2 linked regions of the Salinigranum rubrum genome follow. The protein of the gene in region 1 binds, or shares a complex with, the protein of each later gene. Links are inferred from orthologs where the notes say so. Each region holds a gene or a part of one and is shown on either strand. Other genes may lie near its edges.

The links. The genes of interacting proteins can lie anywhere in the genome.
Region 2: the proteins of C2R22_RS02040 (region 1) and dph2 are in contact, whole or in part, in a crystal structure (PDB 6Q2D), measured with the Methanobrevibacter smithii proteins. The link is inferred for Salinigranum rubrum from one-to-one orthologs. Residues at the interface, in WP_011954157.1 of Methanobrevibacter smithii: Pro482, Asn483, Lys484, His485, Tyr553, Asp555, Glu556, Glu559, Leu560, Leu591, His592, Glu593, Asp594, Ala595, Val596, His597, Arg598, Gly599, Pro600; in WP_011954460.1 of Methanobrevibacter smithii: Met1, Met3, Tyr4, Pro28, Glu29, Gly30, Leu31, Met33, Phe58, His80, Thr124, Gln126, Ser179, Gly180, Asn181, Phe182, His183, Leu185, Tyr201, Asn202, Phe211, Ile215, Arg291, Asp295, Asp296, Gln298, Met299.

Annotation. Positions count from the first base shown.
Region 1 is NZ_CP026309.1:419,692-426,585, reverse strand. The notes cover bases 2,192-5,157. They hold C2R22_RS02040 (elongation factor EF-2), read left to right. Parts: upstream 2,192-2,564; coding sequence 2,565-4,751; downstream 4,752-5,157. Other genes in these bases: C2R22_RS02035 (sensor histidine kinase), read left to right, coding at 4,917-5,157; C2R22_RS02045 (DUF5781 family protein), read right to left, coding at 2,192-2,353. Also shown: C2R22_RS02060 (30S ribosomal protein S12), read left to right, coding at 1-398; C2R22_RS02055 (30S ribosomal protein S7), read left to right, coding at 395-1,009; C2R22_RS02050 (hypothetical protein), read left to right, coding at 1,053-1,580; more of C2R22_RS02045, read right to left, coding at 1,601-2,191; more of C2R22_RS02035, read left to right, coding at 5,158-6,062; C2R22_RS02030 (amino acid-binding protein), read left to right, coding at 6,340-6,891; C2R22_RS02025 (homoserine dehydrogenase), read left to right, coding at 6,888-6,894. UniProt on the Methanocaldococcus jannaschii protein: Catalyzes the GTP-dependent ribosomal translocation step during translation elongation.
Region 2 is NZ_CP026309.1:2,077,152-2,083,995, reverse strand. What follows is about bases 2,254-5,169. They hold dph2 (diphthamide biosynthesis enzyme Dph2), read left to right. Parts: upstream 2,254-3,153; coding sequence 3,154-4,185; downstream 4,186-5,169. Other genes in these bases: C2R22_RS10160 (hypothetical protein), read right to left, coding at 4,607-5,169; C2R22_RS10165 (TrmO family methyltransferase domain-containing protein), read left to right, coding at 4,215-4,601; C2R22_RS10175 (hypothetical protein), read right to left, coding at 2,802-2,996; C2R22_RS10180 (RAD55 family ATPase), read left to right, coding at 2,254-2,753. Also shown: C2R22_RS10200 (hypothetical protein), read right to left, coding at 1-136; C2R22_RS10195 (hypothetical protein), read left to right, coding at 166-528; C2R22_RS10190 (YlbF family regulator), read left to right, coding at 979-1,353; C2R22_RS10185 (MinD/ParA family ATP-binding protein), read left to right, coding at 1,401-2,036; more of C2R22_RS10180, read left to right, coding at 2,127-2,253; more of C2R22_RS10160, read right to left, coding at 5,170-6,613. UniProt on the Methanocaldococcus jannaschii protein: Catalyzes the first step of diphthamide biosynthesis, i.e. the transfer of the 3-amino-3-carboxypropyl group from S-adenosyl-L-methionine (SAM) to the C2 position of the imidazole ring of the target histidine residue in translation elongation factor 2 (EF-2).

The sequences.
Region 1 (6,894 bases):
TCAAGCAGGACCGCCAGCAGCGTCGGTGGTCCGACTCGAAGTACGCGCGACGCGAACGCGGTCTCCGGAAGAAATCGGACCCGCTCGAGGGTGCCCCGCAGGCGCGAGGCATCGTCCTTGAGAAGGTCGGAATCGAAGCGAAGCAGCCGAACTCGGCCATCCGAAAGTGTGTTCGAGTGCAGCTCATCAAGAACGGCAAGCAGGTCACCGCGTTCTGCCCTGGTGACGGTGCCATCTCGTTCATCGACGAGCACGACGAGGTCACCATCGCGGGTATCGGTGGCGCGAAGGGCCGTGCGATGGGTGACCTCTCGGGCGTGAACTACAAGGTCGAGAAGGTCAACGGCGTGTCGATGATCGAACTCGTGCGCGGGAACGCGGAGAAGCCAGTCAGATGAGCGAGTCCGAGTCCCCCGAGCCGGAGTCCCCCGCCGACAGCGAGGAGGCGCGCTCGAACGCGCTGCTGTTCGGCGTCTGGGACGTCTCCGAGATCGAGTACACCGACCCCTCGACCAAGCGCTACATCGCGGTGACCCCCATCGCCCACACGATGGGGCGCCACGCCTCCAAGCAGTTCAAGAAGTCGGAGATCAGCATCGTCGAGCGGCTCATCAACCGCCTGATGCAGTCCGAAGACAACACGGGGCACAAGCAGAAGACGATGAACATCGTCCGCGAGGCGTTCGAGATCGTCCACGAGCGCACCGAGGAGAACCCGGTGCAGGTGCTCGTGACCGCCATCCAGAACGCCGCTCCCCGCGAGGAGACCGTCCGCCTGAAGTACGGTGGGATCTCGGTCCCGCAGGCCGTCGACGTCGCCCCGCAACGACGGGTGGACCAGGCGCTGAAGTTCATCGCCGAAGGCACCCAGCGCGGCTCGTACAAGTCGAAACAGAGCGCCGCCGAAGCGCTCGCCTCCGTGTTGATCGGCGCAGCCGACTACGACATGCAGTCGTACGCCATCAGCCAGAAGGAAGAGCGCGAGCGCGTCGCCGCCGCCGCCCGCTAACGTCTGTCTCGTCTTTTCGTTTTTCTCTCCGGCGTCGTGAGCGGTGCCGACGGACGAGTCTCAGGACACCGGACCGTGTACTTTTACGCGTGTGGGGAGTCTTCGCACCATGTCTCTACGGAGGGAGGCCGCCGGGGTCGTCGCCGGGACAGTCGTCACGGTCGTGCTGGGCTTCCTGACCCTCCTCGTGCTCCCGGCCCTCGGGTTCGTGACGGCATCTGTCGTGGGAAATTGGCTCCCGACGTGGGTGTTCGCGGTCCCGCTGACACTGTGTGCCGTGGTCGGCGGCGCGACCACCGGGTATCTCCAGGAGACCGGTCAACGGCGAGGTGCGATCCTCGGAGGCTTCGCAGCGGCCCTCGGTGTAGTGCTCGTGAGCGTAGTGGTCGGCTTCATCGCGCTAGTACTGGTACTGGGAATGACGCCGACACATGGACAGGACGTGGACTTTTTCGGGGCCATGCGCACGGTGGGGGTCCTCAGCGGTGGAACCGGGTTCGTCGTCGGCACAATCTTCGGCGCACTCGGCGGCGTTGGAGGCCACATCGGGAGACAGCGACGCGGGTCGTGAGGCGCACTTTAGCGCCCGGCTCAGTCGGCCGCCTGCTGCTCCCGAATACAGTACTCGCGCGTGACGTCGACCAGCGCCTTCCGGTAGTCGCTCTCGGTCGGGTCGTCCACGAGCGAGGCGAAGTGCGATTTGAACCGCTCCAATCCGACCTGCGGCGCGTCGTCGGCGGCGGCGTGGGCGAGGTCGTAGAGGCGGTGGTCGGATGTGAGGAGGTCGTGGCGCTCACACAGTGCGAGCGCGAACGCGGCGTTGACGGCGGTGATCTCGGGGTCGGCAGCGGGGGAGATGCGTCTGGAGTCGGGGCGCGGGGCCGGCGGGCGGTCCGACACCGCCGCCGCGAGCTGGGACTCGAAGAAGCAGACGAGCTTCTCCGCGGGCGCGACCGAGAGCGTGAGGTCGTCGGCGTAGATGTCCTTCATGTGGTTCGCGATCTGGTAGCAGTGTGCGAGCTTCCGTCGCTCGACCGACCGACCCGCGAGCGCGAGAAAGAGCGCCTCCTCGGTCTTTTGGACGTGGGAGGGGTGAGACTCCTCGTAGCGCGCCATGTGAGCGAGTTCGTGTAAGGCCAGTTCGCGCGCCATCGCGCTGGTCGCCGCCTGTCGGGAGATGTTGAGGACGTGGTGGTCGGGGTAGTGGCCCGCCCAGGTCCGCTCGTCGGGGTCCTCTCGGACGTGGACTCTGACGGGGAGGTCGAGCGAGAACTCGGTCTCGAACAGATCGGCCGCACTCAGAAAGGGGTCCGGTGGCCCGGACCCGAGCACTCGAATGTCCATGCGTGCTGGTATCAGGGCGCGAGGGTGTATGATTCTTCTGCCCCGTCGTCGGGCGATGTGGTGGGCGTCCGGCGACGGCGACAGCGCGTCGGGCGGACCCACCGAGGGGCATGCTAAACACCGTCACACGCCCGCAACGTGGCTCCAGACCCTCGATTTCGGCCCCGGCAAAACACTACCCTTTTGTCCCTCCTTTCGGTAAGACTCGGTAATGGGCCGACGAAAGAAAATCGTACAAGAGTGCGAGAAACTGATGGACAAGCCGGAGCAGATCCGGAACATCGCCATCGCTGCGCACGTCGACCACGGGAAAACGACGCTCTCCGACAACCTCCTCGCGGGCGCCGGCATGATCTCCGACGAGACCGCCGGGCAGCAGCTCGCGATGGACACGAAGGAGGACGAACAGGAACGCGGCATCACCATCGACGCGGCGAACGTCTCGATGACCCACGAGTGGAACGACAAGAACCACCTCATCAACCTCATCGACACGCCGGGCCACGTCGACTTCGGCGGTGACGTGACACGGGCGATGCGCGCCGTCGACGGCGCGCTCGTCGTCGTCGACGCCGTCGAGGGCGCGATGCCGCAGACCGAGACGGTCGTCCGACAGGCGCTGCGCGAGGGCGTCAAGCCGGCGCTGTTCATCAACAAGGTCGACCGCCTCATCAACGAGCTCCAGGAGGGTCCCAAGGAGATGCAAGAGCGGCTCCTCGACGTCATCGCGGACGTCAACGAGCTCATCCGCGGGATGACCCAGGATTACGAGGACCGCGACTGGACCGTCTCCGTCGAGGACGGCACCGTCGCGTTCGGTTCGGCTCTCTACAAGTGGGGCGTCTCCGCCCCCTCGATGGCCGAGACCGGCGTCGGCTTCTCGGAAGTCATCGAGATGGAGCGCAACGACCAGCGGAAGGAACTGCACGAGCAGTCGCCGCTCTCGGACGTGGTGCTCGACATGGTCGCCGAGCACTTCCCGAACCCGCTCGAAGCACAGCCTCGTCGTATCCCGACCATCTGGCGCGGCGACGACGAGTCCGAACTCGCCCGGCAGATGCGGGAGGTCGACGACGACGGCGACGTCGTCTTCATGGCGACGGACATCTCGATGGACCCCCACGCGGGCGAAATCGCCACGGGACGCGTGTTCTCCGGCACCATCCGCAAGGGCCAGGAGCTCTACGTGTCGGGAACGGCGGGCAAGAACCGCGTCCAGTCGGTCGGCGTGTTCATGGGCGGCGAGCGCGAGGAACTCGACCGCGGCGTCCCCGCCGGGAACATCGCGGCCGTGACTGGCCTGCGCGACGCCATCGCCGGTTCTACCGTCTCGTCGGTGGAGATGACGCCGTTCGAGTCCATCGAACACATCTCCGAGCCGGTCATCACGAAGAGCGTCGAGGCGACCCGGATGGACGACCTTCCCAAGCTGATTCAGACGCTCCAGCAGGTCGCGAAGGAGGACCCGACTATCAGGGTCGAGATCAACGAGGACACCGGCGAGCACCTCATCTCCGGGCAGGGCGAACTCCACCTCGAAGTCATCACCCAGCGCATCCAGAAGAACCAGGGCATCCCGGTCAACACCGGTGAGCCCATCGTCGTCTACCGCGAGGCCCCCACCCAGGAGTCCCGCGAGGTCGAGGGCGTCTCGCCGAACCGCCACAACAAGTTCTACATCACCGTCGAGCCGCTCTCCGAAGACATCGTCGACGCCATCAAGCTCGGCGACGTCGCGATGGACATGCCCGAACTGGAGCGCCGCGAGGCGCTGCAGGAGCTCGGCATGGACAAGGACACGTCCCAGGACGTCGAGCACATGTTCGGGACGAACATCCTCATCGACGACACGAAGGGTATCCAGCACCTCAACGAGACGATGGAACTCGTCATCGAGGGGATGGAAGAGGCGCTCGAGGACGGCCCGCTCGCCGGCGAACCGGTCCAGGGTGCGCTCCTTCGCCTCCACGACGCGCGGCTCCACGAGGACACCATCCACCGCGGTCCCGCGCAGGTCATCCCCGCCGTCCGCGAGGCCGTCCACCGGTCGCTCATCGACGGTCAGGTGAAGCTGCTCGAACCCATCCAGGACGTCCGCATCGACGTCCCCTCGGAGTACATGGGCTCGGCCTCGGGTGAGATTCAGGGTCGACGCGGCCGCGTCGACGACATGTACCAGGAGGGCGACCTCATGGTCATCGAGGGCATCGCGCCCGTCGAGGAGATGATCGGCTTCTCCAGCGACATCCGCTCGGCGACCGAAGGCCGCGCCTCCTGGAACACGGAGAACGCCGGCTTCCGCGTGCTGGCCGACAACCTCCAGACGGAGAAGATCACGGAGATCCGCGAGCGGAAGGGCATGAAGCTCGAACTGCCGCCGTCGGTCGACTACATCTAACCGAGGTCCGCTCCCCGGCCACGCGGTTCTCGATTTCGACGTCTCGGTTGCGACTCTCCTCTCGCGGCGGCCGGCGCGTGTGTCGACCGTTCGGACTCCGAGAGTATTACGCGTGATACTCTCGACGGAACGTTATTATTCCGAAATCGACTGTACTGATATCGAATGAATCAGGTTCTCACACGGATCGACAGACGGCTGTCGTCGACGTTCGACGACGAGACGACGGCCGTGACGAGGCGCCGGTCGCGAGCGGCACGGATGGGAGCGAGCGTCGCCGTCTCCGTCACGGGCGTCGTCCTGTTGAGCCCGAACATCGCACCGCTGTTCGTCGGCGGCCAGCCCCCGTTCAGCGTCGCGCTCTCCGTCTTCGGCTCGCTCGTCTGTCTCGGCCTGGCCGTCTCGGGGTACCTCCTCTATCGGAGCGAGTTCTCGACGGCGAACGCCGTCCGCATCGCGGTGTGGAACCTCCTCGGCGTGGTCGTCCTCGGGGTCGTCCTGTGGCTCCACGGGATGGTCCAGGGCCCGGTCGTGTTCGGCGCCGGCGGGGTCGAGAGCGCGCTGACCGCCGGCAACATCCTCGCCATCAGCACCGCCGCGCACGTCATCATCGGCGTCCACGACGCTCGACGCGTGCGGGCGGAACAACTCGCCGACGAACAGCGAAAGCTGGCCGTGTTGAACCGCGCGCTCCGACACAACCTCCGCAACGAGTCGACGATTCTGGTCGGGCACGGGGAGCGGCTCGAACAGGAGGTGGACGACCCCAGTCTGGAAAAGTCCGCACGCGTCGTCGCCGAACGGGCACGAACCGTGGGAGGGCTCGCCGACAAGGCGAAGACGATCATCGACCTGTTCGAGCGCGAGCGACGCGTCGAGCATCCCCACGACGTGAGGACGATGGTCGACGGAGCGGTCGCGGAGGTCACTGGAGACGCCGGAGCGACCGTCGGCGTCTCGGTCCCGGACGGGGTGTGGGTGTGGGCGGACGACTGCTACCGGACGGCGCTGGGAGAACTCGTCGAGAACGCGTTCGAGCACGGAAAGCCGCCCGTCGAGGTGACGGTGACGGCCGACGACGAGTGGGTACACACGCACGTCCGCGACGCCGGCGAGGGCGTCCCCGACCACGAGGCGGCGGTCGTCGGGGGCGAGACCGACATCACGCCGTTGACCCACGCGAGCGGGCTGGGACTGTGGCTCGCGCGGTCGGCCGCCGAGGCGAACGGCGGCCGCCTGCGGTTCGACGAGGAAGCGGAGGGGACAGTAGTGACGCTGTCGCACCGACGGGCGGCCGGCCCGACAGCGTAGGCGACGCGACGGAGACATGTAGGCGACGCGACGGCACGTCGAGAGCGCACCAAGGACGCACCTGCCGCGTGAAGGCGGCGGTCCACAACCGACGGAGGCTTATACCGCGACACAGAACACCTTCTCACAATGCGAACGGGCACGTACTCCCCGAAACGCATCGGCACGGAGCGACGACTGGCGGGCTCCCTGCCGAGGACAACAGGGGGGTGCCGTCCCCTGTCGAAGGGGGTGGGCGACGGTGACCGACACTGCGAGCGAAGCAGGAGAGACTGCCGTGCCCCAGGACGGTCAGACGGAGACCGACGGCGGCGAGCGCCCGCAGGCGTACACCGTCCGCCTGGAACTCGCCGACGAACCGGGGCAGTTGCTCGCGGCGCTCAAGCCCATCGCGGACAACGGCGGGAACCTCCTCTCGATCTTCCACGAACGGGGGAACATCACCCCACGAGGGAGGATTCCCGTCGAGGTCGACCTCGAGTGTCCGCCCGACCGGTTCGAGGGCATCGTCGACGCACTCAGAGGCGAGGGGATCAACGTCATCCAGGCGGGTGCCGAGCGCTACGGGGAGGAACTGAGCATCCTCCTCGTGGGCCATCTCGTCGACACGGACCTCTCGGACACGCTCCACCGCATCGAGGAGTCCGCCGCGGCATCGCTGTCTGACCTCTCGCTCTCGGCGCCCGAAGGGACCGACGAACCGTCGAGCGCACGGCTTCGACTGGCGACGCGCCCGGGACAGACCGAGGCGGCACTCGAATCACTCCGGACTATCGCAGCCGAAAAGGAACTCCACGTCATCGAACCGCTCACGGAGGGGGCGAAATGAGTC
Region 2 (6,844 bases), 1.7 Mb from region 1 along the record:
CGTCCTCGACGACGGTGTGCTGCCAGACGCCGTCCCAGCGGCGGTTCCCGTCGAGCGCGTCGGTGTCGGACTGTCGGACGATGAGCCGGTACGACTGTCTCGAAACGGAGTCGGCGTGTGCACGCGAGAGAGCCACCGCGTCGAGGGAGTCCTCACCGACGCCCGGTGGATACCCCCCGACGACTCGGCGGTGCCCGCCGGCTGGACGCCCGCCCCGGTCAGAAGCGGCGGTGCCGCGTCCGCCAGCGGTTCGGGTTCGGGACCGGACGGTCCCCAGACCCCCGCAGCGCCCGCCGCGAGGACGAGACAGACCACGCCGACGACAGCCGCGAGAGCGGTCGGCGTCGCCAGTTTCGACTCCACCCCGTCGGACCGTCTCGACGACTCGGCGAGGAGCGCAGTCGTCGTTACCCCGAAGTACCGGGTCGTGAGCGCGTCGGCGTCCGCGCGCGAGACGCCGTACAGGAGGAGGTTCGCGAGCGCCGCCGGCCCGACGAACTGTGCGCCGTGTCGGTCGGCGAGACGTGACGCCCATCGGGCGTCGACGGGCGCGACGACGACGTCGACGTCGGTGTCCGTGTCGATGGTGAGTTCGGCGGCGGCCCCGCTCTCGTCAGTGCCCGCGGCGGGTCGCTCCAGCGGGAGGCGCCCTCGAAGCGTGGCGCCGAGTCGAGCGACGCGTCCCGGTGTCGACCGGGGGAGCACGACCAGGCGTTCGCCCCGCCGGCGGGCGACGAACCGGTCACCCGTCCGCCGCGTCTCGTATCCGCGGGCGCGCCAGAGCGCCGCGCAGAACCCGGCGAACGCGTCCGAGTCGAGCGCTCGCAGCCGCTCGGTGACGGCTCCCGCCCGCGCTGCCGTCCGAGTCGTTCCCACTCCCGTGTGAACGTCTCGCACGCACACGAAGCTTTCGCCCGGTCGACGGCGAGAGACCGCCGCAGTCGGCAAATTCAACTACGTGCTCTCCCAAGCGGGTACATGAGCGTCGAGACGACGAGCCTCGAACGGATGGGTCGTGACCTCGGTTCGGCTATCGCCGAAACCGACGAGTACCAGCGTTTCGAGGAGGCGAAGCAGGCCGTCGAGGCCGACGACGAGGCGCAGGCGCACATCCGCGAGTTCAACCAACTTCGCGAGGAGTTCATGCTCGCCCGCCAGACGGGCAACGCGACGCAGGAGGGCATGCAGAAGCTGCAGTCCAAACAGCAGGAGCTACACGGCCTGCCGGTGATGGCCGAGTATCTGGAGGCGCAAGCGGCACTCCAAGAGCGGCTCGAAGCCGTCAACGAGGCCATCTCCGAGCCGCTCGCGGTCGATTTCGGCGGCGAGGCCGGCGGCTGCTGTCAGGACTGAACGCTGCGTCCTGAGGTTCAAATACCATCGGGCAGCCAGCGGTAGCCATGCTCGCAGTCGCAGGCGGGAAGGGCGGATGCGGAAAGACGACGACGGCCCTCGGACTCGGCCGCGCCCTCGACGGGGAGACGGTCGTCGTCGACACCGACCGGGACATGCCGAACCTCCACGCGATGGCCGGCGTCGACCGCGAACCGATGGCCGCCCCCGGGGCTGAGCCGCAGCGGGTCGACGACGGCCTGTCGGTCCTCCCCGCGCCGTCGCCGACGACTCGCGACGCCGCCGTGACGACCATCCTCGACGGAGTCGCGAACCGGACGGACGCCCGGGTCGTCGTCGACTGTCCGGGTGGCGCAGGGCCGGATGCGGCCGCTCCGCTCGCGGCGGCGACGCGGGTCGTCCTCGTCTCGACCGCCTGTGCGCCCGCACTGCGCGACGCGACGAAGACCGGCGCGATGGCGCGGGCGCTCGGCTGTCACGTCGAGGGAGTGGTGCTGACGCGGACGCGCGTGACACCGCCCGGCGTCGAGGCGCTTTTCGACTGTCCGGTCCTCGGGACGGTGCCGGACGCCCCCGGACCCGTCCTCGACGCTAATCCCGTGCAAGCCGCGTACGCGGACGTGGTCGAAGCGCTCGAATCTGATACTCTCCAAACGCAGACAATGCGTCAGAAACGGCCATGAGATGGTTAAAAGCAGCAGTGAACGATTCCGAATATCAACACAGAGATTCCGGGGACAACCCATATGTGTGCCCACGCGGAACACCCGCCCATGTCGAAACGGCTTCCCACCGGTATCACCGTCCTCGACAGGCAACTCGACGGCGGCTTACCGGCAGGAAGCATCGTCTTCCTCGGCGCGCGGCCGGCGAGTCAGTCGGAGTTGATCCTCTACGAACTGACGGCGGCCCGCGGGACGCTCTATCTGACGACGGCCCGGTCGGTGGAGGCGGTCAGGGACGCGCTCGACCGTTCGTCGGTGCAGACGGGCAACCCGACGGTCCGCGACGTCGACGGCGACGGCCCCGTCGACCAGGCCCACCGGCTCATCCGGGGGCTGCCCGACGAAGCGAACCTCATCATCGACATCGTCGACGTGCTCGAACGGGTCGAACCCTCGCGGTACCGGATGTTCCTCAACGAGGTTCAGACGCACATGATAAACACCGGGGGAGTCACCGTCCTCCACGGGATGAAGACGGACGCGACGCCGGCGAACCGCGGACTCACGGAGCACATGGCCGACATCGTCTTCGACCTCGAAACGAACGTCAAGGGCTCCGAAATCGAGAACCGGCTGGCGATTCCGAAGTTCCGCGGCGGGCGCGCGCTCGACGAGACGATCAAACTCCGCCTCACCGAAGAGGTCGACGTCGACACGAGCCGCGACATCGCCTGACGGGAGTCGTCGGCGAAGAGTAATCCCGTAACGGTGTGCGGGTCGGCGCTACTCGTTCCCGCGTCTGCCGATTCCGAGCGGTTTCCGACAGCTCTTACAGAGGTAGAGGTTCCGCGTGGCCTCGCCGTAGCCGATGCCGCCGCGGGACCGCGTCTCTATCTCGGGCACCTCCTCCGCGTCCATCTCGTCGAGCGATTCGATCGTCGCACCGCACTCGGGGCAGTCGATGGTCTCCGTTGCCATAGCTTCTCGTCGTCGCGTCAACACTTAACGACATCACGCGAGTGTGGAGGCGACGCACGACGGGCGACCCCCGGCGAGTCGGTCGGTGAGGGTCGAGACCGTCGACCGCGTGACGCGAAACGCCGACGTTAAACGAGTCGACACGCAATAGCTCACAATGAGCAACGACGCCTACTCCGAGGGTGACCTCCGAAAGACGGGGATGGCCCTGAAGCACGACCGGGAGTGGGACTACGAACTCGACCGCATCGTCGACGCCATCGAGGAGCGCGACGCGACGACGGTCGGGCTCCAGTTCCCCGAGGGTCTCAAACGGCGCGCCCCGGCTGTCGCCGACGACCTCCGCGCGCTCACGGAGGACGTGACGTTCATGATATCGGGACAGCCCTGCTACGGTGCCTGCGACCTCGACACCTTCTTGATGCGCCGGTCGGACGTGTTCGTCCACTTCGGCCACTCGCCGATGAAGGAATCGGAGAAGATCATCTACGTACCCCTCTTCTCGAACGTCGATCCCTTCCCCATCCTCGAAGACGCGGTCGACGAACTCCAAGAGGGGGAAGTCGGCCTCGTCACCACCGCCCAGCACATGAACCGCTTCGGCGAGATGGTCGACTGGCTCGAAGAGCGGGGCTACGAGGTCCAGACGCGGAGAGGCGACGAACGGCTCACCCACGAGGGGCAGGTGCTCGGCTGTAACTACGCCTCCGCCGACCTCCCGGCCGACCAGGTGCTGTACGTCGGCGGCGGGAAGTTCCACCCGCTGGGGCTGGCGATGGAGCATCCCGAGAAGACCGTCGTCATCGCCGACCCGGTCAACAACGTCGTGACCATCGCCGACACGGAGAAGTTCATGAAACAGCGCTTCGGGGCCGTCCACCGCGCGATGGACGCGCGGACGTGGGGCGTCATCTTCTGTACGAAGATCGGACAGGGCCGGTGGGAACAGGCCGAGAAGATCCTCTCGGAGAACGACGACGCCTATCTCGTGACGATGGACGAGGTCACCCCGGACCGCCTCCGCAACTTCGACTTCGACGCGTTCGTCAACACCGGCTGTCCGCGCATCACGACCGACGACGGCCCGCGCTTCCACAAGCCGATGCTCACCCCCGGCGAGTACGAGATCGCCGTCGGGAACAAACCCCTCGAAGAGCTCTCGTTCGACACCTTCCACGGCACCTGGTGACTTTTGTCCTCCCGCGACACAGCGGGCGTATGCAGTGTGAGCCTATCGGCACGGTGTCGACGCCGTTCGAAACGACCAGCGACGCCCCCTCACAGGGGTTCCACGAGGACAGCGCGGGCGTCGTCCACGTCGACGAGGCGTACGCCGCGGGCCTCTCGGGATTCGACGCCGAGTCGGTCGTCGTCGTGTGGTGGGCCGACCGCGCCGACCGCTCGGTGCTGACGCTCGACCGCGACCCCTCCCGAGGTGTCTTCACCTCGCGGTCGCCCGCGCGGCCGAACCCGGTCTGTCTCACGGAGTGTCGCGTCGTCGACGTCGACCTCGACGCTCGACGTCTTTCGGTTCGAGGCGTCGACATGGCGGACGGATCGCCGGTGATCGACCTGAAGGCCTCGCTCCGCGAACGGGTCGACTGAGAGCCTCAGTCACGGCGACGCCACGCGAGCGCCGACAGGACGCACACGGCGAGGACAACCGTGAGAGGCGTGAATCCGGGGAACTGCGTCGACGTCGACGCCGCCGTCGGCGTTCCCTCTTCGGGTTCGACGACGGTGACGGTGGCCGTCTCGTCGTCGACCCGCGCGGTGTACGTTCCGGGGTTCGCGAACTCGAAGGCGAACTGGACGCTGGCGGTACTCTCCGCGGGCACGGTGACGTCCTGAGTCTTGACGAGCTGGCCCTCCAGTTCGAGTTCGACCGGGTGCGTGTCCGAGACCGTCTGCGGGTTCCGCACCGTCACTACGACGACGGCCTGCACGTTCGTCGAGATGCGGCTCGGCTCGAAGGAGACGTCGGTCACGACTGTCCCCGCGGGGGTGCGGGTCGACGCCTGAGTCGCCGTCGCAGCGGCCTCGGGTGTCGGCGTGGCGGTTGCCGTCGCCGAGGCGGCGGACGCGTCCGTGGTATCGTCGTCAACGAGGCTCGCGCCGCTCCCGCCCCCGCCACTGCTCCCCGCGCCTCCGCCGCCCCCGCCGCTACTTCCGTCGTCACCGTCGTCCTCCTCGTCGCTCACGTCGACCGCGTCGTTATCGCTGTCGTCGTCGTTGTCGCCGTCATCGCCGTCATCACCGTCGTCGTCCTCGTCGTCATTGGGTGCTGGTGCGCCGCCTCCACCGCCGCCTCCGCCGCCGTCACTGTCGTCCGAGTCGTCCAGTTCCGGAGTGGGTGACGGTGTGGCAGACGGCGTGGGAGTCGGTTCGACCACGACGTCGTGGGTGTACCGAAGGTCGACCGCTGGGGCCGGCGCGTCGTCCGACAGGGCCGACTCGTCGAGGTCGACAGCGACCGTGTTCGTCCCCTCTCGGACCCACGACGGGTCAGGTGTGAACGAGACCGTCTCCCCGTCGGCGAGCGTCCGGGAGGCGTTCAGCCGGTTCCCGTTCACCGAGACCGAAGGGTTCACCGACCCGGTTCGCTCCGTGTACGCCAGCGACCACTCGATCGTGTTGTCACCGGTGTAGTTCACGGTCAGTTCCGTCGCGTTCGTCGAGAGGTCGAGGGGCTGGGTCTTCGACGTCTCGTCGGTCCCGAAGCTCCCGAACGACACGTTCGTCCCGTCGTCGGCCGTCACGGAGACGTCTCTCGGTCCAGCGGAGACCACCTCTAGCGGGAGCGGCTTGGACAGGAGGTTTCCACTCCACGACGCCCGTGTCTGGCTGTCCCACTGCCGGCTGTCGACCGACGTCTCGAACGACGAGTTGATCGGCTCGACCGTGACGAACTCGACGGTGATCGTCGAACTGTTGGTGGCGTACTCGTCAATGTCGATGGTCTGCCACCCCTCGCGGTTCGGAACTTCCCAACCCTCTCTGACTAGCGTCCCTTCACCGTACGTTCTGTCGGGTCCCTCCTCGACGATGTAGACGTCCACCACCGCGCCGGACCCACCGCTCGTGCTGTGGTACGTACGGACCGAACCGATGGTCGACGGGGGCTGGGTGATGCGTATCTCGGAGTCCCATCGACCGTAGAGGCCGACCGTCTCGTCGCCCCCGCCGAACTCACTCGACACCGTTCGGGTCTCCGCCGTCAGGGTCAGTTCGGGCTCCCCGCCCGCCGGTCCCGTGGGCTCCATCGTCCCCGCGATGGAGACGGGAAGGGCCTCGCCGTCGCTCGTGACGGTCCCGCTGTCGACGTCGTCCTCGCGCGTCACGGAGCCGGTCAACTCGACGCTGAAGTTCTCGATTCGGTCGTACGCGCCGAGTTCGTACTCGAAGCTCGACCCGTCCGTCACGTTCGTCTCGACGAGTGAGACGGTCGAATTAGTCGACGCCTCCTGCTGCTGTGCCGTCGTCGCTGCGCCGGCCGTCTCCGTCTCGTTCGCGGGTGTCGCTGTCGTCGCCGCACCGACGGGTCCGGACGCGACGGGGGCGAACAGGAGTGCCAGCACGAGTCCGACGACGGCGAGGACGTGACGGGTTCGGTTCATGAGCGTATCGTGCCGTCGTGACGCAGCGGACGCATCCACGACAGCCCGTGTGCTCCTTCGGTGTCGCTTCGGAACCAAAACATGTTCTGACCTACACGGATATGTCACGAACCCGTGAACGAATGTGTCTGACGGCTGTCAGACGTGTGGCTGACATCGGGCTCTCGAGGGCCGCCCGCGACCGGTTGAAAGGGTCGGTTCGTGGGGGTGTGTAGCCCGCGCGCGCAATCC